DNA from 4 places in the Pseudoalteromonas sp. SG41-1 genome. Region 1 is predicted to be linked to each of the others. Evidence: predicted binding sites of a transcription regulator. Region 1 holds the regulator's gene; each other region holds the start of a gene.

Region 1 (8,394 bases):
TGCGCCACGCAAGCCAACAGCTTGTAATTTCATTAGCACCACAAGGCGAATTAAATCTTCACTTAGACGAGTGTGCTCACGCAGCGGAAAAGCGATATTGTCAAACACTGACATATCGGTAAATAATGCGCCGCTTTGAAACAACATACTCATTTTGGTTCGCGCCGCATAAAGCTCTTTGCGCGACATGGTAGGAATGTTATTACCTTCGAATAAAATAGTGCCGCTATCTGGTTTTAATTGGCCACCAATTAAACGCAACATGGTGGTTTTACCAATTCCGCTTGGCCCCATAATTGCCGTAATTTTTCCTTTAGGGACACTAAAGCTCATATTTTTATATATACAGCGATTGCCCCTAGAAAAGCTTACATCCTTGATTTCTACTATTGGTTGCGACAAGTCGCTCTCCATTACTATTTTCACTAGTTCACCTATTTTAAGCGTTTTTACACCAAGATGGAAAAAACAAATCGTAAAATTTTGTAATATTCTATGTAATAGCGCTGCAAAGCTTACAGCCGTTGGCTTAACCGTCGCTTAAATAATTTTTCTCAGTCCAAATCTGTCCATAATCTAACAAGCTTCGCAGATTCTTTTATTTATACTTTCAGGTTGGCTTTTGTTACTATTTGCAGCCATCTCATTTTGAATAATTGGCGTAACGTAATGGTGACTTCTTTTGTCATTTTAATTCTCGGATTTGCAGCTCTCGTTTGGAGTGCAGATCGCTTTGTATATGGTGCTGCGGCACTGGCAAAAAATTTCGGTGTTCCTACTCTTATTGTTGGTTTAACAGTTGTTGCTATGGGCTCGTCAGCCCCTGAAATGATGGTCTCAGCATCAGCTGCGCTTGCAGGTAAAACTGACACTGCCGTGGGTAATGCCGTTGGCTCAAATATCACTAATATTTTACTTGTTTTAGGTATTACCGCGCTATTGCGCCCACTATCAGTATCATCAATGACATTAAAACGCGAAATGCCGCTTGTGCTGCTAGTGTCAATCGCCGCCTGGTATATATTTTCGGATAACTACTTTTCATTTGCTGAGGGCGTTGCATTAATCATAGGCTTTGTAGTCTTTATTGCGGGCTTAGTTATTATTTCTATTCGCGCTAAAAACCAAGCTGATGACCCATTTGTAAGTGAAGCCTGTGAAGACGTACCAGATAACGTGCCCACCAAATCGGCTTTATTTTGGTTAATTATTGGTATGATATTACTGCCTGTGAGCTCACATTTTTTAGTTGGCTCAGCAGTTGATATAGCCAAATACTTTGGCCTAAGTGATTTAGTAATAGGGTTAACCATTATTGCTATTGGCACCAGTCTGCCTGAGCTGGCAGCCTGTATTGCTGGGGTATTAAAAAACGAAGATGATTTAGCACTGGGTAATATTGTTGGCTCAAATATCTTTAACATTTTAGCTGTGTTGCCACTGGCTGGGATTATCAACCCTTCAATTATTGACCCTTCAGCTGCAAACCGTGATGCCTTAATTATGATTGGTGCCACCATAGCCCTTATAGCTATGTCCTTGAGCTTTAAAGGTACAAGACGCATTAATAGAGTTGAAGGTGGCCTGTTATTGGTCGCATTTTTAGCATATCAGAGTTATATTTTTAGCCAAGTTGCTTAATGCTACCCACAAAATGGATAACACAATGACGCAGTTAAATTTTATTGAACAAGGTAAGCGGGTGCTAGAAATAGAGCGCCAAGCACTGCTTGATATAACCCAATATCTAGACGAAAACTTTAATCAAGCTTGCCAATTGATGTATCAATGTCACGGAAGGATCATAGTAGTCGGTATGGGGAAATCTGGGCATATTGGTAATAAAATTGCTGCAACACTGGCAAGCACTGGCACGCCTGCGTTTTTTGTCCATCCGGGTGAAGCAAGTCATGGTGATTTAGGGATGATCACTCGTGATGACGTGGTTATGCTTATTTCTAACTCAGGCGAAACCAGCGAAGTACTGAATATTATTCCGGTTATTAAACGTATTGGCGCAAAAATGATCGCCATGACAGGTAACCCTGAATCATCAATGGCAAATTGGGCTGATGCTCATGTATGCATCAAAGTAAGTCAAGAGGCCTGCCCATTAGGACTCGCCCCGACTGCGAGCACGACTGCAACGCTTGCGATGGGTGATGCAATAGCCGTTGCTCTGTTAGAAACCCGAGGCTTTACTGCAGATGACTTTGCGCTATCGCATCCTGGGGGAAGTTTAGGCAAACGTTTACTATTGTGTTTAAAAGATATTATGCACAGTGGCCCAGCAACGCCTATGATCAATGACAAGCAATGTATCAAAGATGCATTAATCGAAATGTCGGCCAAGGGCTTAGGTATGACGGCCATTGTTGATGACACAGGGCAACTTGCAGGGCTTTTTACTGACGGTGATTTACGCCGAATTTTAGAGCAACGAATAGATATTCATAGCACTTTGATCAGCACTGTCATGACCCGCTCTTGCACTACAGCAACCGCGGATATGCTTGCCGCCGAGGCACTCAATATTATGGAGAATAAGCGTATCAATGGCTTAATTGTAGTTGATGATAAACACCACCCTATTGGTGCTCTTAATATGCAAGATTTGCTCAAAGCAGGAGTTTTATAATGCAGTTTGCTGACTTATATCAGCCACTTTCAGATGATGCGAGCGAGCGAGCACAAAAAATCAAACTCCTGATCTGTGATATCGATGGGGTGTTTTCAGATGGCCGCATTTATCTTGGCAATCAAGGTGAAGAACTCAAAGCGTTTAATACTAAAGATGGTTTTGGTATCAAAGCACTGATCAATAGCGGTTTTGAAGTTGCCGTGATCACCGGTCGTCATTCACAGATAGTTCAGCAACGGATGACTAGCCTGACAGTACCGCATATTTACCAAGGTCAAGAAAACAAGTTGCAAGCTTATCAACAGCTCAAAGATAAATTGCAGTTAAGCGATGAACAAATCGCTTACATAGGCGATGACGGACCTGACTTGCCGGTAATGGAATTAGTTGGTTTTGCGGTGGCAGTAAATGATGCTCACCCTTTGATCAAGCGAGTTTCACATTATACAACCATGCTCCCTGGTGGTTTTGGAGCGGTGCGTGAACTCACTGATTTATTAATGCTCGAAAATGGTAAATCATTAACTAGCGAAGGCACAAGCTCATGAATAGTGCGCGTTTAATATTATGCGTATTATTTGTCGGCTGTATGGTATGGCTGTGGTATCCGTATTTTTATCAAAGCACTGCCATAAAACAAAACCAAGAAGATATAATAGCAAAACCTGATTATACTGCGGTGGCATTAAAACAAACCGCGTTTGATGAACAAGGTAAAATTAGCCACAAAGTAACAGCTGCAAAAATGGAACTTTACCAACAGTTAGGGTTTACTTACTTTGAACAACCTATTTTTACACTCTATAATCAACAGCAAACGTGGCAAATTAATGCCGATGAAGCCACCCTATATGAAAATCATCAATTAATTTTAGAAGGTAATGTGGTTGCTAAAAACCTGACCAATAATGCCATGATTGAACATATAAACGCAGATAATATTCAGGTTGATATTGAACTACAAACCATGAGTTCAGAACAACCAGTTGAATTAATCGGACCAAATTTAAAGATCACTGGGCGCGGCCTCCATGCCGACTTAAAAGCCGAAGTGGTAGAACTAATTAACCATACGCGAACCATATATTATGACCAATAAATTTGCTCACTTGCTTGTGATACCAAGCTTACTCATTGCCTTTGCAAGCTTTGCTGAAAATACGGCACCACCTGCGGATCAAGTCTCTATCAGTGCTGAAAAGCAGCTTGCCCAACTGAAAGATAATATCGGTATTTTTGAAAAAAATGTTGAAATCATTCATGGTAACCGCCGTATCAAAGCGGATCGACTTGAAGTCCATAAGCGCGAAGATTTAGGCAATAACAAACAATTGCTTGTTGCAACTGGTAACCCTGCTTACTTTGAAGAAAAACAAACTGATGGCACAATAATGAGCGCCAGTGCTGATGAAGTCCGTTACGATGTCGCCAAGCGCTATTTAACGTTAATTGGTAATGCACAAGTCACTCAAGCAGGTCAAAAAATTAATGCCAAAAGCATTACCTATGATATGGACCAACAGCTGATCAGTGCTGAAAAAGGCGCAAGCTCAAACGATCGCGTACACACTATTTTGGTACCTGTTGACAGTAAAAAAGACAAACCTAAAGGGCAGCCATGAGTATATTAAAAGCTGAATTTTTAGCAAAAAGCTATAAAGGTCGCCAAGTTGTAAAAAGCGTGGGTTTAGAAGTTAGCGCAGGCAGCATTGTTGGCTTACTGGGTCCTAATGGCGCAGGTAAAACCACCACTTTTTATATGATTGTGGGTTTAGTACCTAGCGACAAAGGTAAAATAAGTATTGATGATAATGACATCACTTTACTCCCAATGCACAGTCGCGCACGGTTAGGGATTGGCTACTTACCACAAGAATCATCCATCTTTCGTAAGTTAACTGTTTATCAAAACCTGATGGCTATTTTAGAAACTCGTAAAGAGCTGAATAAACAAGCCAGAGAAGAAGCACTAGACAGCTTACTTGATGAGTTTAGCATTCAACATATTCGCGACAGCCAAGGTATGGCATTATCTGGTGGTGAACGTCGTCGAGTTGAAATTGCACGCGCTTTAGCCGCAAATCCAAAATTTATCTTACTTGATGAGCCTTTTGCTGGCGTTGATCCTATTTCAGTGTTAGATATAAAGAAGATTATTGAACACCTTAAAAACCGTGGTATTGGCGTACTTATTACCGACCACAATGTACGAGAAACCCTTGATGTTTGTGAAAAAGCCTACATAGTTTCTCATGGGGAGTTAATTGCATCAGGTACCCCTGAGCATGTACTTGCCGACCAAACAGTCCGCGATGTTTACCTGGGCGAGCAATTTAGGCTATAAAGCCACGCTCGGCTAAGTATCTGCTAGACTTAACGATGATAACAATAAAAGGATTGTTAGAGATACATGAGGCAATCACTCCAGCTGCGCATGGGCCAGCAACTTACAATGACACCACAGCTGCAACAAGCAATTCGCTTATTGCAACTCAGTACATTGGATCTCCAGCAAGAAATTCAAGAAGCACTCGACAGCAATCCATTGTTAGAGCTAGAAGAGCATGAATATTCAGACGACACGGCTGGTAAAAACGAACAAAAACAAGACAACGATGACTTAACCGTTAGTGCATCAGCAGACGACAAGCCCAGCGAATATGAACAAGAAAGTAGCGAAGCATTAAGCAAAGAGACTTTAAGTGACGAAATGGCTATGGACGTCACCTGGGACGAATACATGAGTGCTGCGCCAAATACGTCATCCGGCCCAATGCCTGAAGATGAGTCAATTTATCAAGGTGCTTCAACTGAAACCCTGCACGAATATCTGATGTGGCAATTACAGCTCACACCTTTTAGTCCAACCGATGAAGCTATTGCCATTGCGATTGTTGAAGCTGTTGACGATTCAGGTATTTTAACCTTGAGCTGCGAAGACATCGCAGAGAGCTTAAATCAAGGTAATAACGAAGAAGAAATCGAACTAGACGAAGTGCAAGCAGTGTTAAAACGCATTCAGTTATTTGACCCTGTTGGTATTGCTGCGCGCAGCCTACAAGAATGTTTATGTATTCAATTAAATCAATTTGATCCTGCAACTCCTTGGATTAGCGAGACTAAAATGATTTTAACTGATCATATCGATTTATTAGCTAGTCGTGACTATCGCACTTTGATGAAAAAGACTAAGCTTAAAGAAGATGAGCTGAAAGAAGTAATGACACTGATCCACAGCCTTAATCCAAAGCCTGCGGATACTATAGTACGCGAAGAATCAGAGTATGTTATACCTGATGTTTCGGTGAAAAAAATTAAAGGTCGCTGGGTGGTTGAACTTAATCCAGACAGCATGCCAAAAATTAGAGTGAACAGCCAATATGCGGCAATGTCACGCTCAGTAAAATCAAGCACTGACAGCCAATTTATACGTTCGCATTTGCAAGAAGCTAAATGGTTTATTAAAAGCCTAGAAAGTCGTAACGAGACGTTACTCAAAGTAACTAACTGCATTGTAAAACAACAGCAGGGATTCTTTGAGCATGGCCCTGAAGCAATGCGACCTATGGTACTAAACGACGTTGCTGAAATGGTTGAGATGCACGAATCAACAATATCTCGCGTAACGACACAAAAGTACATGCATACCCCCCGTGGTATTTTTGAGTTAAAGTATTTTTTCTCAAGTCATGTAAGCACTGAGAACGGCGGCGAATGCTCTTCGACAGCTATTCGAGCATTGATCAGAAAATTGATCAGTGCAGAAAACTCAGCGAAACCATTGAGTGATAGTAAGATTGCAGATATATTGGCAGAGCAAGGTATCAAAGTAGCTAGACGGACTATTGCAAAATACCGCGAGTCGCTGGCTATTCCACCGTCAAATCAACGTAAAAGTTTGATTTAAGGCGTAAAATCACAAGAGGAAAATGCTTATGCAACTAAATTTAACTGGTCGTCACGTAGAAATTACTGATTCATTAAGAGACTATGTAAACAATAAGTTTGCCAAGCTTGAAAGGCATTTTGATCATATCAATAATGTCCATGTTATTCTTGATGTAGAAAAACTAAGCCAAAAAGCAGAGGCCACATTACATGTCAGTGGCGCTGAATTATTTGCCTCGACTGAGCACCAAGACATGTATGCAGCTATTGACGGACTAATCGATAAACTTGATCGTCAAGTAATTAAACACAAAGAGAAGCACGCTCGACACTAACACTATGAAATTAAGCTCACTTATTTGTCAGGACTGCAGTAAAGCTGCGGTCCTTTTTAATAGCAAAAAACGGATCATTGAATTTATAAGCCAATTGGCTCATGAACAGCTCCCTCAGCTATCACAACAAGAAATCCTCAACGCACTACTATCGAGAGAGAAACTAGGTAGTACCGGTATTGGTCGTGGTATTGCTATCCCTCATGGCCGTATGAGTGGTGTTGAAAACCCGCTAGCAATAATTTTAGTGAGTGAATCACCGGTTGATTTTGATGCGATTGATAATCGCCCAGTTGATATATTTGTAGCCCTCATCGTACCAGATGGTGACAGCCAACTTCATTTGAAGACGTTAGCCACAATTGCTGATAAACTCAATAACAAAGATTTTTGTAAACAACTACGTAGCGCAAAAACAGACCAAGATTTGTATCATGTAATTGCAGCTCAGTCGTAGTCATACCAATTGTATTGTATTGAATTAGAGAGTAATTATTGCAACAGGAAAATAGCTCTAGAACAAGGTGGAAATTATGAGATATAGTTGTTCTATATAAATAATTTTAAACAAAGTTAGTGGGTTATTTAACAAGCAAGAATGAGCATGTTTTTAATAAAATTGGTATTAAATGAAGGAGAATTTACATGGAGTTAATCATCATCAGTGGGCGTTCTGGCTCAGGTAAATCTGTTGCTTTACGTGTAGTAGAAGATCTTGGCTATTATTGTGTAGATAATATTCCAGTTAACTTATTACCGTCATTAGTACGCAGTGTCTCTGATAATTACGACAAAATAGCCGTCAGTATCGATGTTCGTAATTTACCGAAAGAGCAGGAAGAATTTAACGACATTCTTGAATACTTGCCTGGTTTTGCAAATCCGACGCTATTTTATTTAGACAGTGATGATCAAACCCTGATCAAACGCTTTTCTGAAACCCGCCGCTTACACCCATTATCTTTGGATTCTTTGCCACTGGATTTAGCCATCAAGCAAGAAAAAGTGTTGCTTGATGTATTAACTACTCGTGCTGATTTCATGCTTGATACCACAGATCTCAGTGTCCACCAGCTTGCTGAGTCAATCCGTGAAAAGATTTTAGGGAAAAAAGATAAAAAACTAATCATCACCTTTGAATCATTTGGTTTTAAGCATGGTATTCCAAAAGAAGCCGATTATGTATTTGATGCACGTTTTTTACCTAATCCACACTGGGAGCCTGAGTTAAAACCGCTCACAGGCCTGGATCAACCAGTAAAAGATTATTTAGCCAGTCACAGTATCGTGCAAAAATTCACTTGGCAGATCCAAACCTTTGTACAAACTTGGTTACCGCACTTAGAACGTAATAACCGCAGTTACTTAACAATTGCTATTGGTTGCACCGGTGGTCAACATCGCTCAGTTTATCTAGCGCAAACTATAGGTGAAAGCTTCTCGATGAGCCACAGTAATGTGAAAATTCGCCATCGTGAACAAGAATAACAACTCACGTTTACAGTAAGGAATGTTGATGCGCTTAGAAGA
Region 2 (8,394 bases), on a different contig from region 1:
GACACAAAAAATCATGATTGCCCAAGTGATGAATATTATGGCTAATTACAGTCCTAGCGCACTTGAACGAAAGGAAAAACAAACGAAAATACACACTATTATGGCAACCGATTTTGCCACTGTACTAGCAACCCAACCACTGCAAGATGTTGCTCGGTTTTTTGTTGATAACCGCCATGGTTGCATGCCTGTGACCACTGAAAAAAATAAACTCGTGGGTATACTTACCTCGTCCGACTTTGTGCGCCTAGCGGCCGCTTTATTATCTTAATGCAAGGTGATAATAAGACCGCTATCCGTATAAAATGAATATAAACTCGTATAATAGTGTATGCCAAGTAGTCATTGGCACACACTACAGCCAGCCTTTGTGTTTAAAAAATAAATAAGGGGCAAAGCCCGATAGCAACATAATGCCAATTGCAAATGGGTAACCCCATTCCCATTGCAGCTCAGGCATTATATTAAAGTTCATCCCATATACACTGGCTACTACGGTAGGTGGTAAAAAAACCACCGAAGCAATAGAGAAGGTTTTGATAATTTGATTTTGTTCAATGTTAATAAAACCTTGTGTTGAATCCATCAAAAAGTTCACCTTATCAAACAAAAAGGTACAGTGAGACATTAGCGTATCTATATCAAGTACAATTTCTCGTAGTGATTCACGATCCTCATTTTGTACACCTAAACGACGTATTAAAAACGAAATATTGCGCCGCGTATCCATTAAACACAAACGCACTTTCCCATTCGCATCCTCTAAACGCGCGATACGACTAACCGCTTCTTCTAGATCAGAGTCATCTTCTTCTAGTACATATGCACTGAGCTTCTCTAACTGATGATGCATATCCTCGAGCATATCAGCATGGTTTTCGACTTTTTGATCGAATAATGTAACCAATAACTGTTTTGGCGTATCACACATTACTTGACCTTTACGTGCTCTTAAGCGTAACAATCGAAAGTCAGCCAGCTCGTCATCGCGAATGGTCAGCAAACAGTTATCCTGTAGTAAACAGGCAACTGTTACCGTATTAAAACGTCCTTCATTGGGCGACATAAACAATGCATGCACATGCAAGCCTTCATTGTCGATAAAACATCGCGATGAAGCTTCAATCTCTTGCACATCCCCTGACTCAGGAAAAGTTATATTGAGCGTTTTTGCGAGCGTATTTCGCTCATCTTCCGTTGGGTTGATTGTGTCAATCCAGTGTGCATTTCTGATTGATACTTCAAGAGAGGTATCGGATGAAGGCTCTAACTCTTTGATCACCCCCTGCTCGATAGAAAAAAATCTCAACATGCACTTCTCCTTTAATAACAAGATGAGTTGAGTATATGTAAGTGATGATTAATCAACAATGACAATACACTCCTGCATCTCAGTTATTATTAATAGTAAGCAATTCGCTAACACGTAACAGCACCTTTTGTTTTGCAGATTTTACAAAAAAGTGCATATTTTTCATGGCATATCAAAGAAAGCTTTCATCCCCCTCCTTTGAAAAAAATACAAAACATTAAATATCAGCAACTTAAAAAACAATTTTTATCGGCACAACCATTGCTTTATATAAACTAACGCATGTTCATAGACTTTATTAGACGCTGTGAACATTCCTTATAAATCAGGAGGAATAATGAGTAACAATAACGAAACAAACAAAATCGCTGAATTTACTGCCCCAGGTATGAATGAAGAATCTGCAAAAAATACCATTGCTACACTTGATAACCGCATGGTCGCACTGATCGATTTACAATTGACTCTAAAACATATTCATTGGAATGTAGTTGGCCCAAATTTTATTGGCGTGCATGAAATGCTCGACCCTCAGGTTGAAGTGATCAGAGCAATGACCGACACCATCGCCGAGCGAATCGCTACGTTGGGCGGAGTTCCAGTTGGTACTCCAAAATCGATAGTTGATCGTCGTTCATGGCAAGATTACTCAATTGGTAAGGGCTTGGTAAAAGATCACTTAGTTGCGCTTGATAAAGTATATAATGGGATTAATGGCGATCACCGAAGTGCGATTGGCAAGCTATCAGAGCTCGATCCGGTATCTGAGGATATGCTAATTAGCCAACTTGCCGATTTAGAACAGTTTCAATGGTTTGTGCGTGCACACTTAGAGTCGTCAACGGGCAAACTCAGCAGCTAATCTAGCGGTTTTGTGTTCAGTTTAAACTGACTAATTTATATTTAAAGTCAAAGATCGGGCTATTTAAAGCCTGATCTTTATTTATTACTGATCAACAATAATATCGCCACTTTTTGTTTATATTAGATCTTAAACTGACCTACTAAATTGCCTAAACTCTCCCCTCGACCAGCTAAGTGATGACTAACTGATGAGGTTGTTTTAATTGAACGTGTTAGCTCATTAACGATTTCTTGAATCGCAAAAACGTTACGGTTAATTTCCTCAGTTACACTACTTTGCTCTGTGGCAGCTGTAGCTATTTGCGTGCTCATATCGTTAATTGTGGTAACCGAGCTGGTTACCGCTCCTAAACTTTCAGAAATTGCGCGAGATGACTCAACTGAGCGATTACAGCTTTGCTGGCTTGCCAACATTGCTTTTACCGCTGCTGTGACTAGCGTATGTAACTCATTAAGCATTTCATTAATCTCTAACGTGCTCTCTTGTGTACGACTGGCTAAACTTCTCACTTCATCAGCGACAACCGCAAAACCACGGCCTTGCTCGCCAGCCCTTGCAGCTTCAATAGCCGCATTAAGGGCCAATAAGTTAGTTTGCTCAGCAATGCCACCGATAACACTTAATACACTGTTAATTTTTTTAGATTGTTCACTTAATGAATTAACCTGTTCAGCAGCTTGATTAATCTCACTCATTAAATTTGAAACTTCTTCTAAAGAAACATCTACACATTTTTGAGCATTGGCAACATCTTGCGTGGCTGACTGAGTTGATACCGCCACTTGTGTGGTATTTTGCGCGACTTCCTGAGATGTTGCTGACATTTCGGTGATCGCCGTTGCTACCAGCTCAGTTTCATGATTATGGTTTACTAACTGATTTTCAATTAACTGTGTTTGTGTATTGATATCATTTGATGAATCTTTTACATCACGAGTTACATCTGCCACATTGGTGATAATGCTATGTAGTTTACTAACAAACACATTAAATGAATTACCCAATTGACCAATTTCATCATTACTATGCACTTCTAAGCGCTTAGTCAGATCACCTTCGCCTTTTGCTATATCATCTAAGTTTTGCACCATATTTTGGATAGGCTTTACCATATTGTTTGCCGCAATTAAGGCAAAAAACACCGTCAACATCACCCAAAATAATGCAATTAATAACAGGGTCGTTACTTTTTCATTCATATGAGCTTGTATTGTTGCTTGGTACTTTGTTAGCTCAGCTTCAATATCATCCATATAAGCGCCCGTTCCTAGCATCCAATCTGTACCAGGAACCATCGCTGCATAACCCATTTTTTCAACTAACCCCGTTGTATTAGGCTTTTGAAAATCATAATAAAAAGCACCGCCACCTTGTCTTGCTTGCTCAAGTAATCCAACAATTATTTTTTTACCATTGGGATCGGTCATGGCTATTTTATTTTGCCCTTCAATTGCATCACCCAATAGAGCATGGAAAATACTAACGCCTTTTGTATCATAGATAAAAAAGTAACCATCTTTGCCAAAAGTGAGATCTCGCAATGCATTTTTTGCATCTTCTTTAGTCCCCTTGGCTAGTTCGTAATTAATTATTTGGCGGCCTATCTCAACCTCAGTTGCTAATAAACTTTCTTTGTCAGCAATTAATTTTGTTTTAAACGATACAAAATTTTGCTGCTGATTTTGATACTCTAAATAATATGAGCTGGCCATTAAACTAATTAAAAGCAGCGTGAGCGGCAAAATAGCTAATAGCAACAGCTTGTTTTTCAGACTTAGATTACTCATTTTTCCTCACGTGTAACAATGTAAAGCTCCATGGTATTGATACATCGAGAGCTTATAAAAACTGTAATTATACTGCCAATTACAATTAAGTGTTTATTTGAAATCAGAAGCTATTCAAATACCATATTCACATATATATAGATTCTGGATATAAGACAAACGTATAATAGCTGCAAGTTACCATAATAAATTTTCACTAGTACAGTAAACGTAAAAATTGCAAGCCAACTAAAACACAATTGCACAATAATTACACAGCAAGCAACTATAAATGAATATTGAACTGATTTTGGCCTCGCCATTAGTTTGATGAACTGACGTTTAATATTTTTAATGGCTATGTTATTTGTGATCTCCATGCTATCTATCAATATAAGCTTTTCATCCACCACGTTTTCACATAGTCTGAAGCAGACTGAATGTAAAACAATACAAATTATAACAAGGTAGTTTTATGAGCAATCAATTAAATGTATTAGGTACGCGCTTGCATTTGTGCTGCGGGAATACAGGCTACACTCGAGAAGGGTTTTGCTATGTCCCTGCATCTGATTTTGGTAACCACAGTGTATGTGCCATCATGACTGAAGAATTCTTACAGTTTTCAAAAGCACAAGGCAATGACTTGATAACGCCTAATCCAATGTACGATTTTGCAGGCCTAAAGGCTGGTGATAAATGGTGTTTATGTGCCGTGCGCTGGCACCATGCGGTTGCTGAAAACGTAGCTCCGCCGGTTATACTTGAGGCCACCCATGAAAAATCGTTACAAGTAGTCTCTCTTGAAGTATTAAAGGCTCACCAATACTCTGCACGTTAAAAGTTTCCAATAGGCATTTACACACTCTAAGATAAAGCCATTGCGCTGGTTTTATCTTATTCACCATCTAGTATGATATTAGCAATGTGATAACACCAACCAGCTAATATCGCTCAACCTTAAACTTTTTCATCAGACTTAACACTCAATCAAAAGCAGTCCTAAGCCTAAGTATCTGCTATTTATTAAAAAAATCCTCACCCCTGAGCTATACTTGTTAATATATTAAATTTACTATCCAAGTGTGCTTACGATTAAATAAGGAAACTTTAGTGCTGTCGCGTTTGTATGATTTTATGCCGGGTTTAAACACTTTACTTCATTATGAACGAAAGTGGTTTGCTGATGATGTGAGGGCTGCATTATCCGTTGCCGCCGTTGCTCTACCTGTTGCTATCGCGTATGCACAACTTACCGGGGTTAACGCCGCTGTTGGGCTATATTCATGCATATTACCCATGATTTTATATGCCTTGTTTGGTACTTCCAAACAATTGATTGTCGGACCCGATGCTGCAACATGTGCGGTTATTGCTGCGGTGGTGACACCACTTGCAGCTGGAGACAGTGTTAAACACTGGCAACTCGTTGTAACTATGACCGCGATGACCGGCTTTTGGTGCTTTATTGCTAGCCGATTTAAATTAGGGGTATTAGCAGACTTCTTATCTAAGCCTATTTTAATGGGCTTATTAAACGGTGTTGCAATTACGATTATTGTCAGCCAATTTTCTAAAGTATTCGGTTTTACCTTCGATGACAGATATTTACTTGAACGATTAGGAGGTGTGCCTACTTATTTATCACAAACCCACATCCCTACTCTATTAATGGCCCTGTTTACCCTCGGTGTTTTTTTTGCCATGAAGCGACTAAAACCGACTTGGCCAGCATCTATGTTTGCTATCGCATTTGGTGCCCTATTAGTGTGGGTTTTTAATTTAAAGCAGTTTGATATCAACACAATTGGCACTGTAACCGGTGGCCTTCCAGTGTTTAACACCCCTATTTATGATATTGGTATTATTCGTGAACTTGTCGTGCCTGCACTTAACTTAGCAATAGTTAGCTTTGTCAGTATGATGCTAACCGCTCGCAGTTTTGCAGCTAAAAATGGTTACGACATAGATGCTGACAAAGAGTTTAGAGCGTTAGGTATTGCGAACATTGGATCTGCTTTATCACAAGGTTTTGCTGTCAGTGGTGCAGACTCTCGTACAGCTGTTAACGATGATTCCGGTGGTAAAACGCAATTAGTGTCGATTATCGCAGCGGGAATTATTGCTGTTATCGCCCTATTTTTAACCGCTCCCCTAGAATTTATTCCCAGTGCAGCATTAGGTGTTGTGCTTATTATTGCTTCAATCCATTTATTAGACTTAAAAGCCATTTGGCTATTAAAGCGTAAAGACAAACAAGCATTTTACCTTGCGCTAGCCACCTTATTCGCAGTGTTATTTATTGGCGTAATACCAGGCATCACTCTCGCTGTACTATTGGGGTTATTCCAGTTTATTCGCACCGTAATGCGCCCTACCGACAATATATTAGGTGTTGATATTAAGGGCGTTGTTAGGAGCCTCGATGCCACAGATAAAGCAAAGTCAGTACAAGGAGTCTTTATTTATCGTTTTAATTCTCCTTTAACTTACTTTAATGCCGGTTACTTTAAACGGCGTTTGCTAGAACAATATGCGCGGCAAAAAGACGACACGCAATGCGTTATTATCGACGCAGTCCCCTGCTTCACCCATTTAGATTTAAGTGTCATGGCCATGCTCGCCGATTTAGACGTGATATTTAAAAAACGTGGTATTCGATTAGAACTAGCTGGCAGAAAGCGGCAATTACTATCATGGTTTGAAATTGCTGGTATGACATCCGGTAAAGACGGCATCTACGTGCATTCAGATCTCTATATTGCCTTACAAAAAAACAGCGTCAGCCAACCAAGTGCACAAGTGAATTTATTTACAACACATCCAAATGAGGGTACTGCAGAACAGTTATAAACATGCGTATGTAATTATGATTGTTGCAAGCAACTAAGGCGATAGTCCTTGCTTCCCCTAATTTAGTAAGGACTTTATACAAACCACGTTTTTTCGTAAATCACTCAGTGCAAAACCTGTTCAGGCTTTTTTAACAAATTTAGCAGTCACTATCATTTCGCCTACGCCATCGACCTTACAATCGAGCTGATGATCTTTAGCATCTTTTATCCAGCGTATAACCGCTTTACTGCCAATTTTTATCACTTGTGAGCTACCTTTGATTTTTAAATCTTTTACTACAGTCACTTTATCGCCTTCGCACAAAAGCGTGCCATTGGCATCTTTTACGCTAATCACATCATTTAACAGTATCGCATCTGGATCCCACTCATAAGCGCACTCAGGGCAGATCAACAAGGTTTGATCTTGGTATACAAAGTCAGATTGGCATTTAGGACAGGAAGGTAAAGACATAAATTAGCGTGCGTAAGTAAATTTATAACAATGGTAATGGCTAATAATGATTTTGTCTATTTGTGGAGTTATTACGATATAAAGTTAATAAATGCATTGCTAAAGCATACCAATGAAGACTTTAAACTACTTGGAAAACATCCCTAGTTATTCTAGTATCTATTGGTCAAAGCTTATTATTTGCATTTAAATGAAATCATTTCCGTCACTATATTTTGCTAATCTATTTTTAATTATTGGCACCGGTTTACTCACCACCTATTTAGCCCTCTATTTAGGGAAAAATGGCATCTCGACCTTTTGGATTGGGTTAATGACCTCGTGTTATTACATGGGTTTGTTGCTTGGCTCAAAGCTTGGTTATCACCTTATTAAATCGGTCGGCCATATTAGAACCTTTGCAGCCAGTACCGCCGCTGTTTTAGCGTGCGTTGCAGCACATGGCGTTAGCGATAATATTTATTTATGGTTAGCCCTGCGGCTATTTGTAGGCCTTGGTATGATGTGTAATTACATGGTGCTCGAAAGCTGGCTCAACGAACAAGCTGCACCAGAGTCTCGCGGGCGAGTGTTTTCGTTTTATATGATCACCTCTTATCTGGGTATGATTTTAGGTCAATTTGCATTAGCCGAATTCCCAGAGCTTGGCTATGCACCACTATTTTTAGTGTGCATGGCGCTGGCAATTGGCATTATTCCTATTTCAATCACTCGTAGGATTCACCCCAAGCCATTAAAACCAATTCAAGTCAGTCTGTTTGACTACTTTAAAAAAGTACCGCAATCACTTACAGCTGTTCACTTTGCGGGTATTATAAATGGCAGCTTTTACGGCCTTGCACCAACATTTGCCAAGTCATCTGGGTTTAATTCGTCAGAAATTGCCATTTTTATGTCTGCCACTATTTTTGCAGGTCTGATCGCGCAATGGCCAATGGGGATATTGTCGGATAAAATACGTCGTAGCGTGTTGATCCGCACCAATGCGGTTGCGATTGGTGTAGTTAGCTTGGCTTTATTTTTGCTACCTATTACGCAAACACTCGCCTTTGCACTCACTTTTATGTTTGGGTTGTTCGCCTTTACTTTATATCCATTATCCTCAGCCTTAGCTAATTCACGCGTTGAAGATGAAGAGCGCG
Region 3 (8,394 bases), on a different contig from region 1:
TTCGCCAAAAGCTTGCATCGAACGCGCTTGTGCGAAGTCAGCTTTAAAGCCTGTGGTATTGGCATTTGCTAAATTATTTGCTTTAAGCTCTAGGCCCCGCAAACTTTGCTTAGCTCCAGACGCTGCAATGTAGACCATCTTGTCCATAACATCGACTCACGTTAAAAATCTATAACATGACAAATGCAAGATAAGTGCCACAATAAACTGACGTGATAAGTTACAAAAAATAATCAATCGCAAATAAAAAAGGCTGCTAATAAATAGCAGCCTAGGTGTCGGATTATAAAAAATATTAGAACGAGATTAGCGGATCTGCAAAATAGCTTGCTGTAGTGTTGAATTCACTTCAAGCGCACGTGAGTTTGCTTGGAAGTTACGCTGTGCACTGATCAAATCTACGAGTTCATTCGTTAAATTCACGTTTGATTGCTCAAGCGCTGTAGAGTTAATGGAACCTAAAGTACCAGAACCTGGTTCGCCAGCGATTGGCTCACCAGACGTCAAACTTTTTTTCCAACCTGTATCACCAGCTTGTTGTAAGCCTTGTGAGTTAGAAAAGCGCACCATGGCTACTTGTCCTAAGAATGAGGTATCTCCATTACTGTATGAAGCGACAATCTTACCATCACTACCAATATCAATACCGGCTAAACGTCCAACAGTAGCACCATCTTGCTCAAGTGCTTTAACTTCAAAACGACTAGCATATTGAGTCGGGACTTTATTATCGGTGGCCGCTTCATCGCGCCAATTAACAGTAACATTTTCAGGGAAGCTGGCACCATTTGTTAATAAATCAGATAGCCCTACTGCCGCACCAGCACCGCTTGGAATTGCTAATGGATTGAATGTGTTATCTGTATTCGCGACACCATCTGTGTTTAATGGCTTACCACTAGAATCAAACTGAAAGGTTGATAATGGTGTGTAAGGAGGAGCAGTCTCTTGAACACCTGCAGGGCTAAATGGCTTTTCATCTAAGGTCGCATAAGTTTGCCACTCATTGTCATTACCCGTTACTGTAGAATTTGTTTTAACAAAGAAAAACTGTAAAACATGCGGCTCACCTAACGAGTCGTATACTGTTGTTGATGTTGAGCTATTATATGATGCGCTCGTTGTAGGATCAAAAGTAGTTATTGACGGCGAGGTTGCACGCGAGTCTAAGTTAAACGACGAGTAAACATTCGTCGTAGCTCGCGGTGATCCTGATGAATCAGGGATCTGTAACGCTGATGACGTGCTTAAACTTACCGATGTTGTATCACCTGTAGCTTCATCAACAGGAAAACCCTGCAAGTAATTGCCTTTAGCATCAACAATAAAGTTATCTTTATTAAGTTTAAATGCGCCTGCACGCGAATAAGTAAAATCTTGTGCCCCTAAATCTTGGCTCATGGCAAAGTAACCTTCACCTGTGATAGCTAAATCTAATGAGTTTTGAGTGAACTTTAGTGAACCTTGGTGAAACTGTTGTGCCACCATAGTTGTCTGTACACCATCACCATTTTTTGTCTTGCCTGAACTAAATACCGAAGATGCGTATACATCAGCAAATTCAGCACGTGACTCTTTAAAGCCTACCGTATTTACGTTAGCAATATTATTTGCTGTTACATCTAAGTCTTTTTGTGCGGCAGCAATGCCAGTTAATGCAATATTGAAGCTCATAATTCACCTCTAATCTGTCAATGTTTAGCCTGTGGCTAACTAATAATTAAAATTTTTACGCGATTTCTGCAACGTCAGCTAGCCTAACCGCACCTTCTTTAGTATTTATAATAATGCCGTTTGCACCATTAATATTAACACTCTCGATATTCTTAAAAGTAGCTATAGGTAAAGCCGTGTACTCACCATTTAACTGCCCTTCAGCTTTAATTTTATATTCACCTGGTGGTAAACGTTCTTTATTATCATTCATGCCGTCCCACTCGAAACGGACAGCGCCCGCTGATTGCGCACCTAAATCAATACTACGCACCAACTGACCAGATGAATCTTCAATTCGTAGAAATAAGTTTTCTACAGGCTCTTCTGCAACCACGGTTCCTTTAGCGCTACCAACATCGTTTAGGTCTAATGTATTAGACTCTAGTAATGCTTGTTTACCCACTAAAGTCGATGCTTGTAGTGCTGAGTTAGATGTCATCGATGCGGCTAATGACTGAAAATTACTATTAAGGTTTGAGATACCTTCAGCCATGGTGAAACTTGTCATCTGCGCGATCATTTGATCATTGTCAGCTGGTTTGCTGGGATCTTGAAACGACAGTTGCTGTGTTAACAATGAGAAGAAATCTTCTTGGGTTAACGCATCACTTTTCTTATCACTGCTAACCTGTTTGTCTTGCCACTTAATCGAATCTAAATAAGTTGACGATGTGCTGCTGATATCGTTACTCATAATCTTTCCTCAATTACCGCTGCCCAAGCAACAGTGTTTTACTTAACATTTGCTTCGCTGCATCAGCAACTTGCACATTGGTTTGATAAGAGCGTGAGGCAGAAATCATATTAGCCATTTCTTCAACGACATTAACGTTAGGTTTGTAGATATAACCGTTTTCATCCGCACTAGGATGATTAGGGTTATATTCAATTTGTAATGGTTTATTACTCTCTACAATACCTAACACTTTAACGCCAACAGACGACCCCTGAACATTACCGCTTGATTCTGATGCTTTCATCAGTTCAGCTGCAAAAACAGGGTGGCGCGCCCGGTAAGTTTTGTCTTGGCTTGAGCTAATGCTATTAGCATTTGAAATATTACTCGCGGTTGTGTTCAAACGCACATTTTGCGCACTCATACCACTACCTGAAATATCAAAAACGTTATATAAACTCATGCTTAGGCTCCTTGACTACCGAGGGCTTTTTTAAGGCCTTTAATTTTACTACTCATAAATTGCAGGCTTGCCTGATACTCTAATGAGTTCTTTGTATACAAGTTTCGTTCCACTTGTATGTCAACCGAGTTGCCATCACCTGTATCTGCTTGATTTGGCGAGCGAAACATTTCACTATTACCAACATAACGACTGCCACCGGCAATGTGGTTTGGGTTAGTTGTTACCATGTTATTGCCGCCTTGTTGGTGGCTTTTTGCCGCTTTCAATGCTGAGGCAAAGTCGATGTCTTTCGCTTTATAGCCCGGCGTATCAGCATTAGCGATATTGGTTGCTAATAACTCAGCACGTTGCGAACGGATCAACATTGCATGAGGATGAACCCCAAATGCTTTATCAAAACTGATAGCCATAACCATCTCCAAAAAATTGACTTAAGATGATTAATGCAAAAGTTGAGCCAATTAGGTTGATGTTTTATGGTTCGTTTAATCATTTGATTTAAAAAGAAAAACGATGTGGAGCCACATCGTTTTATAGTATTCAAGATTCGGTTTTACCACCGATGAGATTTGAGTAACTTGTGTTTTAGCGCGTTAAATACGCTGGTAAGCTATTTCTTTTGATAAATAATACCTGGATTACAGCGTACCATGTCAAATTCGTCACTTAACCCTGACATAGACTCTGATGCGCCTAAAAATAAATACCCTTTAGGATTTAGTGCTTGAGCAAACTGAGCAATAATTTTAGCTTTAACCTCTGGTGCGAAATAAATCAGCACGTTGCGGCAAAAAATAATATCAAACTTGCCCATTAGCGCGTATGAATCTAATAAGTTAAGATGTCTAAAACTCACTAATTTTTTTATTGAGTCGTTTACTTGCGCCATGCCGTTGCCACTATCTTTAAAGAACTTTTTCCTGCGCTCTACCGACAGCCCTCTAGCTAGAGCAAGGGAGTCATATTCTGCATGCTTACACATATCTAACATAGTATTAGAAATATCAGTGCCGATTATCTGCGCGCCCATTTTTAATACACCCGGCTGTTTAGCTTGAAACTCAGCAACCGACATAGCAATAGAATATGGCTCTTGTCCCGATGAACTTGCCGCAGACCAAATTTTCAACGGACGACGTAACTCTTTATGTTCCGGAAATAACTTACTTTGCAATAGTTCAAACGGGTATTGATCCCGAAACCATAAAGTTTCATTGGTCGTCATAGCATCAACGACTGCGGCACGTAACTGCCGCTCATGCGGACTCAGTGTTTTACTAACCAATTGTGACAATGATTCAACATTAAAACGAACCATTAGCGGAGCAAGCCTGCTTTTGACTAAATAAAGCTTATTATCTCCCAGAACAATGCCACATTGTTGCTCTAAAAAAGAGCGAAACTGATCGTACTCGCTTTGCTGTAAATGCTTATTTTCCAAAGTAACACCGCCTTTTCAAATTAGTCACAATGAACCCATTTTTTCACTGCTGTAGCTAACTCATCCGGATTGAACTTAGCTATAAAGTCATCAGCACCCACTTTTTCAATCATCGCTTGATTGAATACACCACTGAGCGATGTATGTAAAATAACATGTAAGGGGGCTAACTTTGGATCTGCTTTTATTTCAGCGGTTAGGGTATAACCATCCATTTCTGGCATTTCAACATCAGAAATCAACAATCCTACTCGCTCGGTAATATCATGCTTACAATCAAGTGCAGCAATCTCACGAAGGCGTATTAATGCTTCTTTACCATTTTTAGCCAGCTCTGTTTGCACGCCTAACGGCTCTAATGCACGTTTGACTTGATTACGAGCAACGGCAGAGTCATCGGCAATAAACACAATGCGCTCACCTAAGTCTTTTTGAATTTCACCATCATTAGCTATTGCAGCACTGACTTCGGTATTCACCGGGCAAATTTCGTTTAATATTTTTTCTACATCAAGAATTTCGACTAACTCGTTTTCAATTTCTGTCACTGCAGTTAAATATGAATATCTGCCAGCCCCTGACGGTGGCGGCATTATTTTTTCCCAATTCATATTAACAATTCGCTCAACGCCACCAACCAAAAACCCTTGTACGGAACGGTTATATTCAGCAATGATTATAAAACTATCTTTAATATTTTCGATCGCAGGACCACCCACGGCCATCGATAAATCGATAACAGAAATAGTTTGCCCGCGTATATGTGCGACACCTCTTATATACGCATTTGACTTTGGCATGTTTGTCAAAGGAGGGCATTGCAGTACTTCTCTCACTTTAAACACATTGATGCCAAAGCGCTGCCGCCCTCTTAGCTTGAATAATAATAATTCAAGACGGTTTTGCCCAACCAATTGAGTGCGTTGGTTAACTGAGTCTAAAATGCCTGCCATTTCAATCTCCTGAAGAAAGCGAATAAGAACGGAACAATAATTGCTTTCTTTCTGTAAAGCTACATAACTACACGGGAGCGTCTGTTTATTGACGCTAAATATTTATACCCTGTTTTCAACCATAAGCATAGTCGAAACATTATGAGTTTGTTAAAAAAAAGCCGAAGATACAGTGTTTTTTATTTTCTTGCTAGCTTATGCCTAGTAACTCCACTGTATGCGCAAACATATAGCAAAGAACAATTGCAAGAACTTGCTGTATCTCATGTCTATGATCAACTAGACCCTAATACTGCCGATGATAAGGAACTCAACGCCTTAACATTGGATAGCCGGATCCCAGATCGTGGCTGTAACAGCGACCTTGCATTTAATATTCCTACTGAGCCGCCATTTAATCGCCAAATAACCGTACAAATAAAATGTGATGACCTAAATGGTTGGAGTCAATATGTTCATGTACGTATGATTGAACTATCCCCTGTGATTATAGCCACTGAAAATTTAAGTCGGGGTGAAGTTATCGAACCCCATCATTTACGTTTGATTATGAAACCAAAACATTTCGTAAGAGCACAGTACTTACAAGATGAAGAACTGTTGATTGGTAGCCGCAGCAAACGCAATATCCGCAGTGGTTACCCTGTTGCTTTAAATCAAATCTGTATGGTCTGCAAAGGGGATAATGTCACTATTTTCGCAATAATTCGAGGATTGAAAATAAAAACTTCCGGTTTAGCCCTAGAAGATGGTACTTTAGGGGAGCAAGTAAAAGTTAAAAATGCAAAATCAGGGAAAGTTTTAAATGCCCGTGTTGACGGTGTTGAGTCTGTGCAGGTAATTATTTAAACTTTCGTATTTATGCTAAAGTTTCTAGCATGGTTGCCGATAACAAGGCATGTGTTGGATAATGTATAGGTTGAAATCATGGTAAGCCAAGTAAATAAAGGTCAGCAACAGGCTAATGTGTTGACCAATGCAAAACAGCAAAAAGTTGATTTACAAAACAATAATGCTAATACTGCGCAAGCAACTACGCCAAAAGCGACTGCTGATTCAGTAAGCTTAACACCACAAGCGCAACAGTTAAAATCTTTGCAAGACAAAGCACAGCAGTCTTCTGGTTTTGATAGCAACAAAGTGGCTGAGCTAAAAAAAGCAATTACTGAAGGTAAATATCAGATTGATGCTGAAAAGTTAGCAAAAAATATCGCTGCATTTGAGTTTGATGTGTATGGCTGATCACAACAGTCTGATCAGTTCTAAACTTGTTATGCAGCTAAATTGCTTAACATCCCTTGCTGATATCTTAGAAGATGAATTAACCGCTATAGCTTCCCGTCGTGGTGAGGGTCTAAAAGATGTCGCGAAACAAAAACTCGCCTTTTTGAGTCAAATTCAAACTTTAGACAAAGAGCTCAAAACCTTACTTGCAAATAATGACGTTGAATCTGACGAAGTGACAAACTTAATTAGTGATGTGCGTAAATTATTAGAGTCATGTAAAAAGAAAAATGATGTTAATGCTCATGCAGCCCACCATGCACAATTAACCGTCAAACAATTAAAAGACATTTTAATTGGTGTGCCAACCTCTACAACATATGACCAAGGTGGTAGTGTTGTTCACGGTAACAGTAAAATCGTCCATAACTTAAAAGCATAACCCCTTCTTTGAGCTTCACCTGTGCCTACTTCTGATTAATTGATTTACCCTGCATTTATAGCTACCTTTCGCTAGATACTTTTATTGCCAGTTTGATTCTGTGACTGAACCAACATCGTTTGCCAATTACGTGCTATCGCTAAGCGCGTTGGTCCAAATTGCAGGTTCATTTTTTCTAAAAAGACATTAAACTGGATGGGGAGACGATCGGCAAAAACCACACTGGTAACTAATATAAACAATAGCGCAAAATGCAGTAACGGGCAGTTACTAAACTTTCGCAAAAGCACGCAGCCAAGGTGTAAAACGCTCACTGACGCGACCATAAGTATATTAATAAAAACCGAGTTATTTTTTTACGTGCCACAAGCTTTATTCAATAAAAAACATTAAATAAAGCATAGCACTGAAGTATTCACTGTGAGATATTTTAGCGTGTATTTTGTTAGTTACTAACGTAAATAACAACGAATTTATTAGATCAAGCGTTTTAGTAATAAGTTACTTTTTTAACTTCGCGTGGTTTAATTTCACCTATGTATAAATCATGCACCCGCTTCATATCAAGTTGTAACTCAGTGGCATAGGTATCACCTACGGCATAGGTTTTAATTACTTGTGCGCCTTTAATAATCCCTTGTACTTGCCCTTGCAAGTGATCGTTTTGTGCAATACTGCCTTGCACTGTGGTACCTGCGGTAATTTTTTGCCCATATACTTGCTCTGCAAGCTCACGATACGCTTCTAGTTTTGATGCTTTAATCGCCATTAATGAGCGTTGTGATTGGTTATCACCCGGTTGCGCACTGATCGGCGCATAACCCACGGCTTTTAGAATTGGGTAGTTATCTGGCTCAATATACTTATATTCCACATGTTTATCAAAAATACTGCTACAGCCAGCTAGACCTAAGCTTGCTAATATACAAATTGAAATCACAATACGCATGGCTTTTCTCACGCTTTAAAAGAGACATTAATAACTAACTCAATGCACGATCAATGCCATAATTAACTGCTATGACGGTTTTAAAGCAACCTTACAAAACAATTGGTACAGTCCTTGCTCTGTCACTGTTAATAGCAAATGTATATTCATGGGGTCAGGGTAATGAAGCGAATTTTATCAATGGTAGTAATCGCCAGCAGTTGGCTGAGTATTAGCCTATTTTCCTCCCATACAGTTGCTCAATGGTATGAATCAACCGGCCATGCAAGCATTAAAAATGATGATATAAGTGCGGCAAAATCGGCGGCAATAAAAGATGCTATCACCCAAGCTTTAGTGTTCTCAGGGGCACGCGTTAGCTCAATGCAAACCTTAGTAGATGGGGTGTTAACTCAAGATCAGCTAAAAATAAACAGCCATGGCGAAATTCAAAAAATAGAGATGATCAGCGAAGATCGTAAAGCCGATCAATTTGCAATTACTTTGCGCTTAGATATCTTCCCTCAACAAGAACACTGCCCTGCGAA
Region 4 (8,394 bases), on a different contig from region 1:
TGCGTAAAGGTGGTGCTACCGATGCCAGCCCAACCTGCGCCAATTTCAACACAAGGTTCATCAGCTATGGCCACTTCACAGTTTGGTAAGTTATCTTGGTTAATGATTTTGTCTTTAAAATCATTGTAAAACACCGTTACGTTACCACTAAAACTATCACTGCCATTAAAGTAAGCAGCCATTTCGTAGTTTACACTGGTTTCTGGTTGTAAGTCTGGCGTGCCAACAAAAGGTTTAGTACCTTGGCCACCAAAACCTGTAATACCAGAGAATAGTTGGTTTGGCTCAGGGGTTTTGTAACCTGTGCTGATACCACCTTTGAAAGTCCATTCATCAGCAGGAGAGTAGGCTAAATAAGCGCGAGGACTAACTTGTGAGCCAAAGATATTATGATGATCATAACGAGCGCCGAAAGTTGCAGTTAGATTTGTGGTAATTTCCCAGTTATCTTCAGCAAATACAGCTGTTTGACGATGATCTTGAGTCGTACCTTCACGGAAGCCATCCCCGTACATACCAAATACACCATCTTCCATTTCGGCATCAAAATATTGTGCGCCTACTACAAAATAGTGGTTATCTATATTTGATTCAAACTTAGTATCAATAATTAAGTTATCAAGTTTTAGTGTACGCATTGGGCGTGGTAAAAAAGTCTCATCAAGTTGAGCGTAAATTGCATCCGTTAGTTCTGGCTTGTCGATGCCTTGATCTTGTACTGCTTGGTCCCAAATGGCCTGCACACCTAAACGCTCTTGTACATTAAGAGGTAATGAGCGACCAAAGTTTTCACTGCTGCTTTGGGTAATGCTGCTGGTCAGCGTACCAACATCGTATCGACCAACATGTGCAAATACAAATTGCTCACGTTCAACGCGTTGATATGGAGTATAACCAACGCGTGGCTGTACAATGCCTTTGCTAACACGCCATAAACTGACTGGGCTATCTAACGTACCCGTTTGACCTTCGGTGTTATCGTAACGCTGTTTGGCTATGTCGTACTCAAAGGTGATTTCATTCTGATTATTGATCAGGTAGTTTATTGTTGCGCCGGTATTCCAGTTACGTGCTGCAACGATTTTTTTATCGCCAAAACTACCATCATCAACCCACATGCTGCCATCTGGAAGTGGTAAACTTTCGCTGTAAGTTGGCTCACTTTCTTGACGGTCATAAAAACTACCACGGATCCCGTAAGTTAATCCCTCAACGCCGCTTGGTCCGGTCAAATATATATCGACTTTATTATCGTTACCGTATTGATCGTCTTGTTGGATATTACTGCTTACCGTGACGCTACCATGGGTGCTATCAAGATTTTTACGAGTGATAATATTGATTACACCACCGATTGCATCAGCGCCATATAAAGTGGACATTGGGCCACGAACGACTTCAATTCGCTCGATAGCCTCAAGTGGCGGCATATACATAAATTGGCTGTTACCAAAGTTGTTTGGGCCTATATTACCTACGTCACTTTGACGGCGGCCATCAATAAGCACTAGAGTATAGCTTGCGGGTAAACCACGCATGGTAATACTAATATTACCGTTTTTATCTTGTCCGGCACCAACATCGATACCTTCGATATCACGAAGCGCATCAGCAAGGCTAGTAAATGGCTTATTTTGTAGATCTTCGCGAGAGACAACTGAGACACTTGCAGGTGCATCTATTAATTTTTGCTCATAACCAGAAGCGGTGACAACCATCACTTCCATATTTTCAGCTGTGTCATCATCAGCAATAAGTGTTGTTGATGTTAATAATGCACTGATCAGTGAGGCCAGATAAAGCGGGCGGGATTTCATTGTACTTCCTTCATGACAAGAATAAAGATTATTAATCTAATAAGTAACCAAGGTGGGTATGATAACAATTATCAGTTGTATATTCAATTGCGAAATATTTACATTCAATGAATGATTTTCATATTAAATAAAGGTGGGGATGGAGCATGAGCATTAAAAAACCCAGCGTTTGATGCCGGGCTTAGTTAATTTAAGAGTATTTGCTTAGCCAAGTATTGACCGTGTTAGAGGTGCCTAATAAATGCAAATGGTATAGAGTTGTAGCTATTTAGAGAGCTTTATAAATTAAAGCGGGCACATATAGCAGTTAACTCATCGCATCATTATACTTTTCGGCTAGACTTTCTTTTTGACTTTCGGTTAGCGCTTTACCGGCTAGTTGAAATACTTCATGTTCTTCTTCAGCAAGATGATGATGTACAAGATGATGTAATTTTTTAGCGGTCACAAGCCACGCTGGTGAGCTCATATCAGTTTCTTCAAGTTGCTCAATCAATTCATCAAGTTCATGATGCTCTGCAATACTATGACGGGCTTTTTCATGGGTTAAATCATCAAACATCAAAGGATTGTAGAAATAACGCTCTTCAAATTTAGCATGTTCTACTAACTCATGTTTTAAATTATCCATAAGAGACTGTCTATTCGGTGACTCCCCCTGGGTTTTTATCAGCGCATCGACAAGCGAACGTTGTTTATCGTGATCATTACGAAGTGCTTCAAAAATATTCATGGGTTTTCCTTGCTTTACTCATTAATTACAATGAATATTGCAAGACAGAAGCCAACTTTTAAGTTGTTGTAATATATTGATTTAATTTTTATATTTTAGCTTGTTAGGATGTTTTCTTGTAAAAATTACCGAGTTAGGTCTTTATATTACATCCATATACATTGTTATTCAAAAGCAAAAAGGCCAACATGAATGTTGGCCTAAAAGCATATTTACACAAAATAAGAGAGTTATTTATTGGCGTCTTTTACCGCTTTTAACTTGCCTGCATGGTCAATCTCGAATGCTGGCATGTCTTTTTTGCCGTCAATTAAATAGTTATCCATCCAACGCATTAAACGTAAACTGTAATCATATTGCGCGGCTACTTTACGGTTACCATGACCTTCGCCTGGATAGTATACAAGGCGTACATCTTTGCCTTGTACTTTCATATAACGGTACAGTTCCATTGATTGTGCAGGGTGTACACGAGGATCATCTTTACCATGCATGATCAGTAATGGTGTTTTAGACTGGCCAGCCCAGTAAATAGGGCTGCGCTCTAAATACCACTGCCATTTATCCCATGGGTATGAACGTGCATGCACAAGATTCATTTCGTTGGAAATATCAGTAGTTCCAAATTTAGATAGTTGGTTGGTAACACCTACAAACATTACGCTCGCAGCAAAGTGTTCAGTTAATTTTGTTGCGGCCCATGCTGATGCATAACCACCATAAGAGCCACCCGTAATACCAACACGTTTAGTATCAACTAAGCCCATTTCAACAAGATGCTGTTTAAAGTCAATTAAGTCGTCAAACTCTTTACCTGCATAGTCGTTTTGACCAAGCTTTGAATAATCAACGCCTTTACCTGTAGAGCCACGGTAATTTGGGTAAAAGACAGCATAACCACGTGCAGCCCCCATTTGACCTGGGCGCGAGTAGTTTGTTACCCAACCGTCTTTGTCATGGCTTTCAGGGCCACCGTGCACTGACATGATCAATGGATAGCGCGTGCCTTTATCATAATCTAATGGGTAGACTAATATGCCATCAATCTCAACACCGTCGCGGGCCTTAAGTGAAATAGTTTCTTGCTTAGCAAAACGTTTGTCATTCAACCAGTTGTTTGAATCCGTTAAACGTTGTGCTTTAGAGCCACGAATAATGAATACTTCATTTGGGTGCTTTGCAGTGTTTGCACGTAGCGCTAAGGTTTTATCTGAATCAGAAATACTCAGATTTGATGCAATAAATTGGCCTTCATTAATAATTTTTTTGTATTTATTAGAGCCGGTTTTAATGCTTGCGACAAAACTTTGCGTACCTACATTGGCAATAAAATTAAGCGTGTTGCGTTTATGTGACCATTTAAAATCAACGATATGACCCATGAAATTGGGTAACCAATCACTTACTTCACCTGTTTTTGTGTCAGCTAAAAATAAACGACCAGCTGCTGGATCATGCTTATCTTCGGCACCTAGAATTGCGATGTAACGACCATCATGAGACAGTTCAGCACTGTCTAATTTACCTTCAGTAGCAAACGACATCGTCACTTGATTAGTCGCAATATCAAATAAGTGCCATTGTGATTTAGTGTATTTGTCGTCAATTAGCGCTGTAGGCTGGGTTTTTACTAATAACTTATCGCCTTTTGCGGCCCAGTTTACATCACTTACATAGTTCGCAACGTTAAGCGCTGTTGGTGTCAGAGGTTTATCTGTTTTGGCTAAATCGACAATAAATAGTTGTTTATCTTTTAAGCCTAGCTCATACACCTCAGCCATAAAGCCTAATTTTTTTAGCTCTTTTTCAGATTTATCAGCCGCTGGCATAGCTAAAATAGCGAGTTGTTTGTTATTCGGGCTTAACTGATAGCTAGAAATTGATGTGTCTTTAAGCGATAGTACTTTTTGCGCTTGACCACCATCCACTGGAATTTGATATAACGCGGTAAACTTGTCGTCTTTAAGTTTTGCTAAAAAGTAGATCGTTTTGCTATCGTTTGACCATTGAATACTCTTGATACTTACAGAGCCGGTAATGAAAGGACGCTCGACACCTTCATCATCGACGACATAGAGTTCGCTGTAATTGGCGCCATTTTCGTCGACGTATAATTCACGTGGCACTGAGCGGGTAAATGCAACATTGTCACCATCTGGACTAATGCTGGTTTGAATAACTGACTGAATTTTAGGGATATCTTCTACAGTAAGCGATGTGGCTGCAAATGCCAGTGAGCTTGAGAGTCCAAGAGCCAGTGCTAGGCTAGTTTTTATCATGAATTTTCCTTCGCATGTTTTAATTATCGAAGGATTATAACAAGGTGTACCTTAAATGCTAAAATATGCGATTAATAGGCAAACATTGTCGGCTAATGGCTGTAGCGCACACCAACATAAAAGCGACGGCCATTTTGATAAATGCCCGTTGGCGCATATTCATTACGCTCATAAAGGTAAGTGATCTCATCGGTGAGGTTTATCGCTTCAATAACAAAATCAAGGCTATCAGATATTTTAAAAGTGACGCTACCATCAAGTTGGCCAAAATCATCCATCATAGTCTCTCCCACACCCGTGGCAAAATGTGTGCGATAGTTATACGCCAAGCGTGAGCTTAGCCAATCATTTTCATAATAACTGGTTAGATTAATAGTGTGTTTTGAGGTGCCGGGTACATAATCGTCGCGCGCTGATGTGCTATCTGTTCGGTCGCCATCAACAAACGTATAGTTGGTGATCAAGCCAAAACCATAGATAAGCTCTTGTTGATAGCCAATCTCAACACCGCGAATAGTACCACCACTGCCATTGATTGGTCTGTCAATGGTCATTTCAATGCCTTCATGTTGTTCAATGGTACGTTTAAATTCAACAAATGATTCGACATCTTTATTAAATAACGCCACAGAAAGGAGGGCAGCATCATTAAAATACCACTCAACGCTTAAATCAAATTGATTGGCTCGATAGGGGTCTAAGTCAGGATTGCCTCCTTGACCCTGTGCTTGAGTGACATTGTAATTAGTTGAAGGCATTAAATGATTATACTGAGGACGTGACATTACGCGTGCGGCGCTGATACGGGCGATCAGGTTCTCATTCAAATCAATACTGATATTGGCGCTGGGTAATATATCGACATAATTTTTATTATGTTGCTGCCATGCAAAACTTTCTTGTTGTTCAACTGGTGAACCAATACGTTTATAAGCACCAGCGTCTTGCCTAGTATTTACAAGCCTTACGCCAAGGTTAGCACGGTAGTCATCACCATCTAGCATCAATTTAACATAACCTGCGGTGGTGCGTTCTTGAATATCAAATCTGCTAGCTTTTTCTTGTTGTTTTATAAAGTCGATAGTTTGGAAGTCTTTTGATAACGCACTAATATTGGCGAAGCTATAATTTCTGAGGGTATATTGATCACCAATATCGGACAAAAAGCCATGGGGAAAACTAGCAGGGTAATCCGCTAACGTCCAATCAAGCTGTTGAGCTATACCATCAAATGCGCCATTGAATGAACGGTAACGAATAAAATCGCGTTGATGGTCGCGGTATTTTGCACCTACTTTAATCGCGCTGATGATAGAATGATCAACTGCGCGTTCAAAATCACCTTGTAAATAGAGCTCTTGATCATTGGAATCTTGGCTGTCGTTACGTGCTTCTGTCAGTTGCCAAGCCTGTGCATCAAGGGGAGAAACATCATAATTGGCAATAATATTTTTACGCTCAGTGGTGTTTACGCTAAAAGCAGTATTGGCGGAAAATTGCGATGTGTGATCTTGCTTAGAGCCACCACCGCCTTTGGTAAAACCAATTTGGTATTGGTTCTGCCAAAGGTGTGCTTGTTGACTGACAATTAAATGCATACTGCTGGTATTTATTTCAGATTCTCGCCAAATAGCTTCCATTGCAGTACTAAAAGGCAGGTTTTGTGCATTTTGCTCAGGCACTTGTGAATAGCGGGCGTAAGTTAATGTGTTATCACTTATACGAGCATCACTGATATGGCCACCTCTGGCAAACACGCTACTGGGTTGCCATAAAAAGTTTTGGTTACTGTTATCGGCATTAAGTACTGAATACAAGGTATTAAGTTGAATATTCCAATCTAAGTTTGGTTGATATTCAAAATTCGCAGTTGCACTAGTCAAAATACGTTGTTGCTGGAAAATAGCTGAGCCACCTCCGCCAGGTGTCCAAATATTTTTTATATCTGCGGTGTTATCGTCACTTGCTGTGAGCGTACCATCTGTATTTTGTTGGAAGTTTTGCTCATGCCAACCCCAAGATTCAAGACCATCACGACGCAATGAACGTTGATTACGCGTGAAAGTTATCAGAGCACCAAAATTTTTATCTGGATTAGTCCAGTTATAAAATGCAGCCAGTTGTGGGTCAAACTCGCCAGATAAATCATTGTATTGTATTTGTGCGTTGGCAACAAAATGATTACGTTCGGTATGCAATGGACGCTGAGTTTTTATATTGACAGAGCCACCGAGTGACCCCTCGTTATGGTCTGCTTGCGGGGTTTTATAAACTTCAAGCGAAGATACTAAATCAGCAGGTAATAATGTGTAGTTAAAACCTCGGTTTGGCTGAGTTGAGATCCACCAATCGGCCGAGGCAATGGCTTGGCCATTCAAAAAAGTACGATTTTGCTCAGGTGTTGTGCCCCTGACACCGACACGCTCACCTTCACCTTGTGCACGCGATAGTGAAATTCCGGTAATACGTTGCAATGCTTCGGCAACATTTTTATCTGGGAACTTACCAATATCTTGTGCACTAATTGCTTCTATGATTGATTGGCTATCACGTTTATCTCGAAGTGTTTTGATAGCGCTGTCATGAAAGCCCCTAATTTGAATTGTTTCTAATTTTTTTTCGTCGCTGGTAACAGGGGGATTTGCCATACTCATAAATGAGCAGAGTGTGAAGAGAATCGTCATGTTAACAAAATTGACTGCTTTTATCGGCATATTCGACCCAGTTGAAGCGACATTAAAAATTATGCTGCAGCTAAGTACTTATAAGATAAGTGCTTAGCTGCGGGCTATGTTATGATTTACTGTACTTGCTTATAATACGCCTTCTTGGCTTATTTAACCATAGATTAACGTGTGTAAAAAACGAACTATGCCAACACCCGAGCTAAAACAGTTATTACTTAATGATGTACTCGTTGACTTTACTGCCTTAAAAGTGAAAGTGGCAGGGCGTTGGTGCGCGGTTGAAGCAAAGCAATTGATGTTGCTAAAATTATTACTTGAGCATCAAGGCCAAGCGGTTCCTCGTGATATAATTATGGATAAGATTTGGCCAGAAGTGGTGGTCAGTGATAACTCGGTGAGCCAGCTGGTTACCCAACTGCGTAAAAGTTTAAAGGATGATAAAAACACCGCGCTCTTTATTCGAACTGTCCCGCGAGTTGGCTATCAATTAATAGCACAAGTAAGCGATGCCCCGACATTATTAGACAAAGTCACACCAGCAACGCCACGTACATCCGTTTTATTTATTACGCTTGGATTAATTTTTGGCACCATCATTACACTTGTTAGTCAGTATTTACTTGCACCTAAAGCGCCGAGTTTAAATTATGAGTATCAATCACGGATCACCTCAGCTCCTGGTGCAGAAGTATTTTTACGTTATTCCCCAAATGGTAGATATTTAGCGTTTAGCCAGTCAAACGAGCAGCAAAGTCAGTTTGATTTGGCGGTTTATGATCAACAAAGTAAAACTGTCCACAGTATTAAAAACTCAGGTTATTCTGAAGAAGCGCCAGTATGGTCTCCGGATGGTAAATGGCTGGCATATTTTAGATATG

What was found. The regulator sigma-54, encoded in region 1, starts transcription at its own class of promoters, with help from an activator protein. The targets are predictions, from matches to a motif close to GTTGGCACGNNNNTNGNNT.
Region 2: the regulator sigma-54 is predicted to act here: its motif matches at 1,561-1,579, upstream of dps (DNA starvation/stationary phase protection protein Dps).
Region 3: the regulator sigma-54 is predicted to act here: its motif matches at 3,302-3,320, upstream of flgB (flagellar basal body rod protein FlgB).
Region 4: the regulator sigma-54 is predicted to act here: its motif matches at 2,588-2,606, upstream of H5203_RS02345 (hemerythrin domain-containing protein).

Annotation. Positions count from the first base shown of each region.
Region 1 covers NZ_JACJFL010000063.1:9,956-18,349, forward strand. The annotation lists gene mlaF (phospholipid ABC transporter ATP-binding protein MlaF) at 1-414, opposite strand, end outside; gene H5203_RS20835 (calcium/sodium antiporter) at 670-1,641, shown strand; gene H5203_RS20840 (KpsF/GutQ family sugar-phosphate isomerase) at 1,667-2,638, shown strand; gene kdsC (3-deoxy-manno-octulosonate-8-phosphatase KdsC) at 2,638-3,189, shown strand; gene lptC (LPS export ABC transporter periplasmic protein LptC) at 3,186-3,740, shown strand; gene lptA (lipopolysaccharide transport periplasmic protein LptA) at 3,730-4,263, shown strand; gene lptB (LPS export ABC transporter ATP-binding protein) at 4,260-4,985, shown strand; gene H5203_RS20865 (RNA polymerase factor sigma-54) at 5,052-6,548, shown strand; gene hpf (ribosome hibernation promoting factor) at 6,577-6,864, shown strand; gene ptsN (PTS IIA-like nitrogen regulatory protein PtsN) at 6,869-7,321, shown strand; gene rapZ (RNase adapter RapZ) at 7,510-8,352, shown strand; gene H5203_RS20885 (HPr family phosphocarrier protein) at 8,381-8,394, shown strand, end outside.
Region 2 covers NZ_JACJFL010000011.1:68,109-76,502, forward strand. The annotation lists gene H5203_RS09195 (HPP family protein) at 1-271, shown strand, start outside; gene corA (magnesium/cobalt transporter CorA) at 356-1,312, opposite strand; gene dps (DNA starvation/stationary phase protection protein Dps) at 1,650-2,174, shown strand; gene H5203_RS09210 (methyl-accepting chemotaxis protein) at 2,297-3,964, opposite strand; gene H5203_RS09215 (DUF2237 family protein) at 4,419-4,784, shown strand; gene H5203_RS09220 (SulP family inorganic anion transporter) at 5,057-6,796, shown strand; gene H5203_RS09225 (zinc ribbon domain-containing protein YjdM) at 6,917-7,252, opposite strand; gene H5203_RS09230 (MFS transporter) at 7,443-8,394, shown strand, end outside.
Region 3 covers NZ_JACJFL010000005.1:9,545-17,938, reverse strand. The annotation lists gene H5203_RS05255 (flagellar basal body rod protein FlgF) at 1-147, opposite strand, end outside; gene flgE (flagellar hook protein FlgE) at 307-1,674, opposite strand; gene H5203_RS05245 (flagellar hook assembly protein FlgD) at 1,730-2,410, opposite strand; gene flgC (flagellar basal body rod protein FlgC) at 2,424-2,855, opposite strand; gene flgB (flagellar basal body rod protein FlgB) at 2,858-3,268, opposite strand; gene H5203_RS05230 (protein-glutamate O-methyltransferase CheR) at 3,469-4,299, opposite strand; gene H5203_RS05225 (chemotaxis protein) at 4,320-5,252, opposite strand; gene flgA (flagellar basal body P-ring formation chaperone FlgA) at 5,394-6,101, shown strand; gene flgM (flagellar biosynthesis anti-sigma factor FlgM) at 6,180-6,494, shown strand; gene flgN (flagellar protein FlgN) at 6,487-6,918, shown strand; gene H5203_RS05205 (LPP20 family lipoprotein) at 7,409-7,867, opposite strand; gene H5203_RS05200 (flagellar assembly protein FlgT) at 8,030-8,394, shown strand, end outside.
Region 4 covers NZ_JACJFL010000002.1:180,571-188,964, forward strand. The annotation lists gene H5203_RS02340 (TonB-dependent receptor domain-containing protein) at 1-1,817, opposite strand, end outside; gene H5203_RS02345 (hemerythrin domain-containing protein) at 2,125-2,550, opposite strand; gene H5203_RS02350 (S9 family peptidase) at 2,781-4,829, opposite strand; gene H5203_RS02355 (TonB-dependent receptor) at 4,922-7,513, opposite strand; gene H5203_RS02360 (winged helix-turn-helix domain-containing protein) at 7,701-8,394, shown strand, end outside.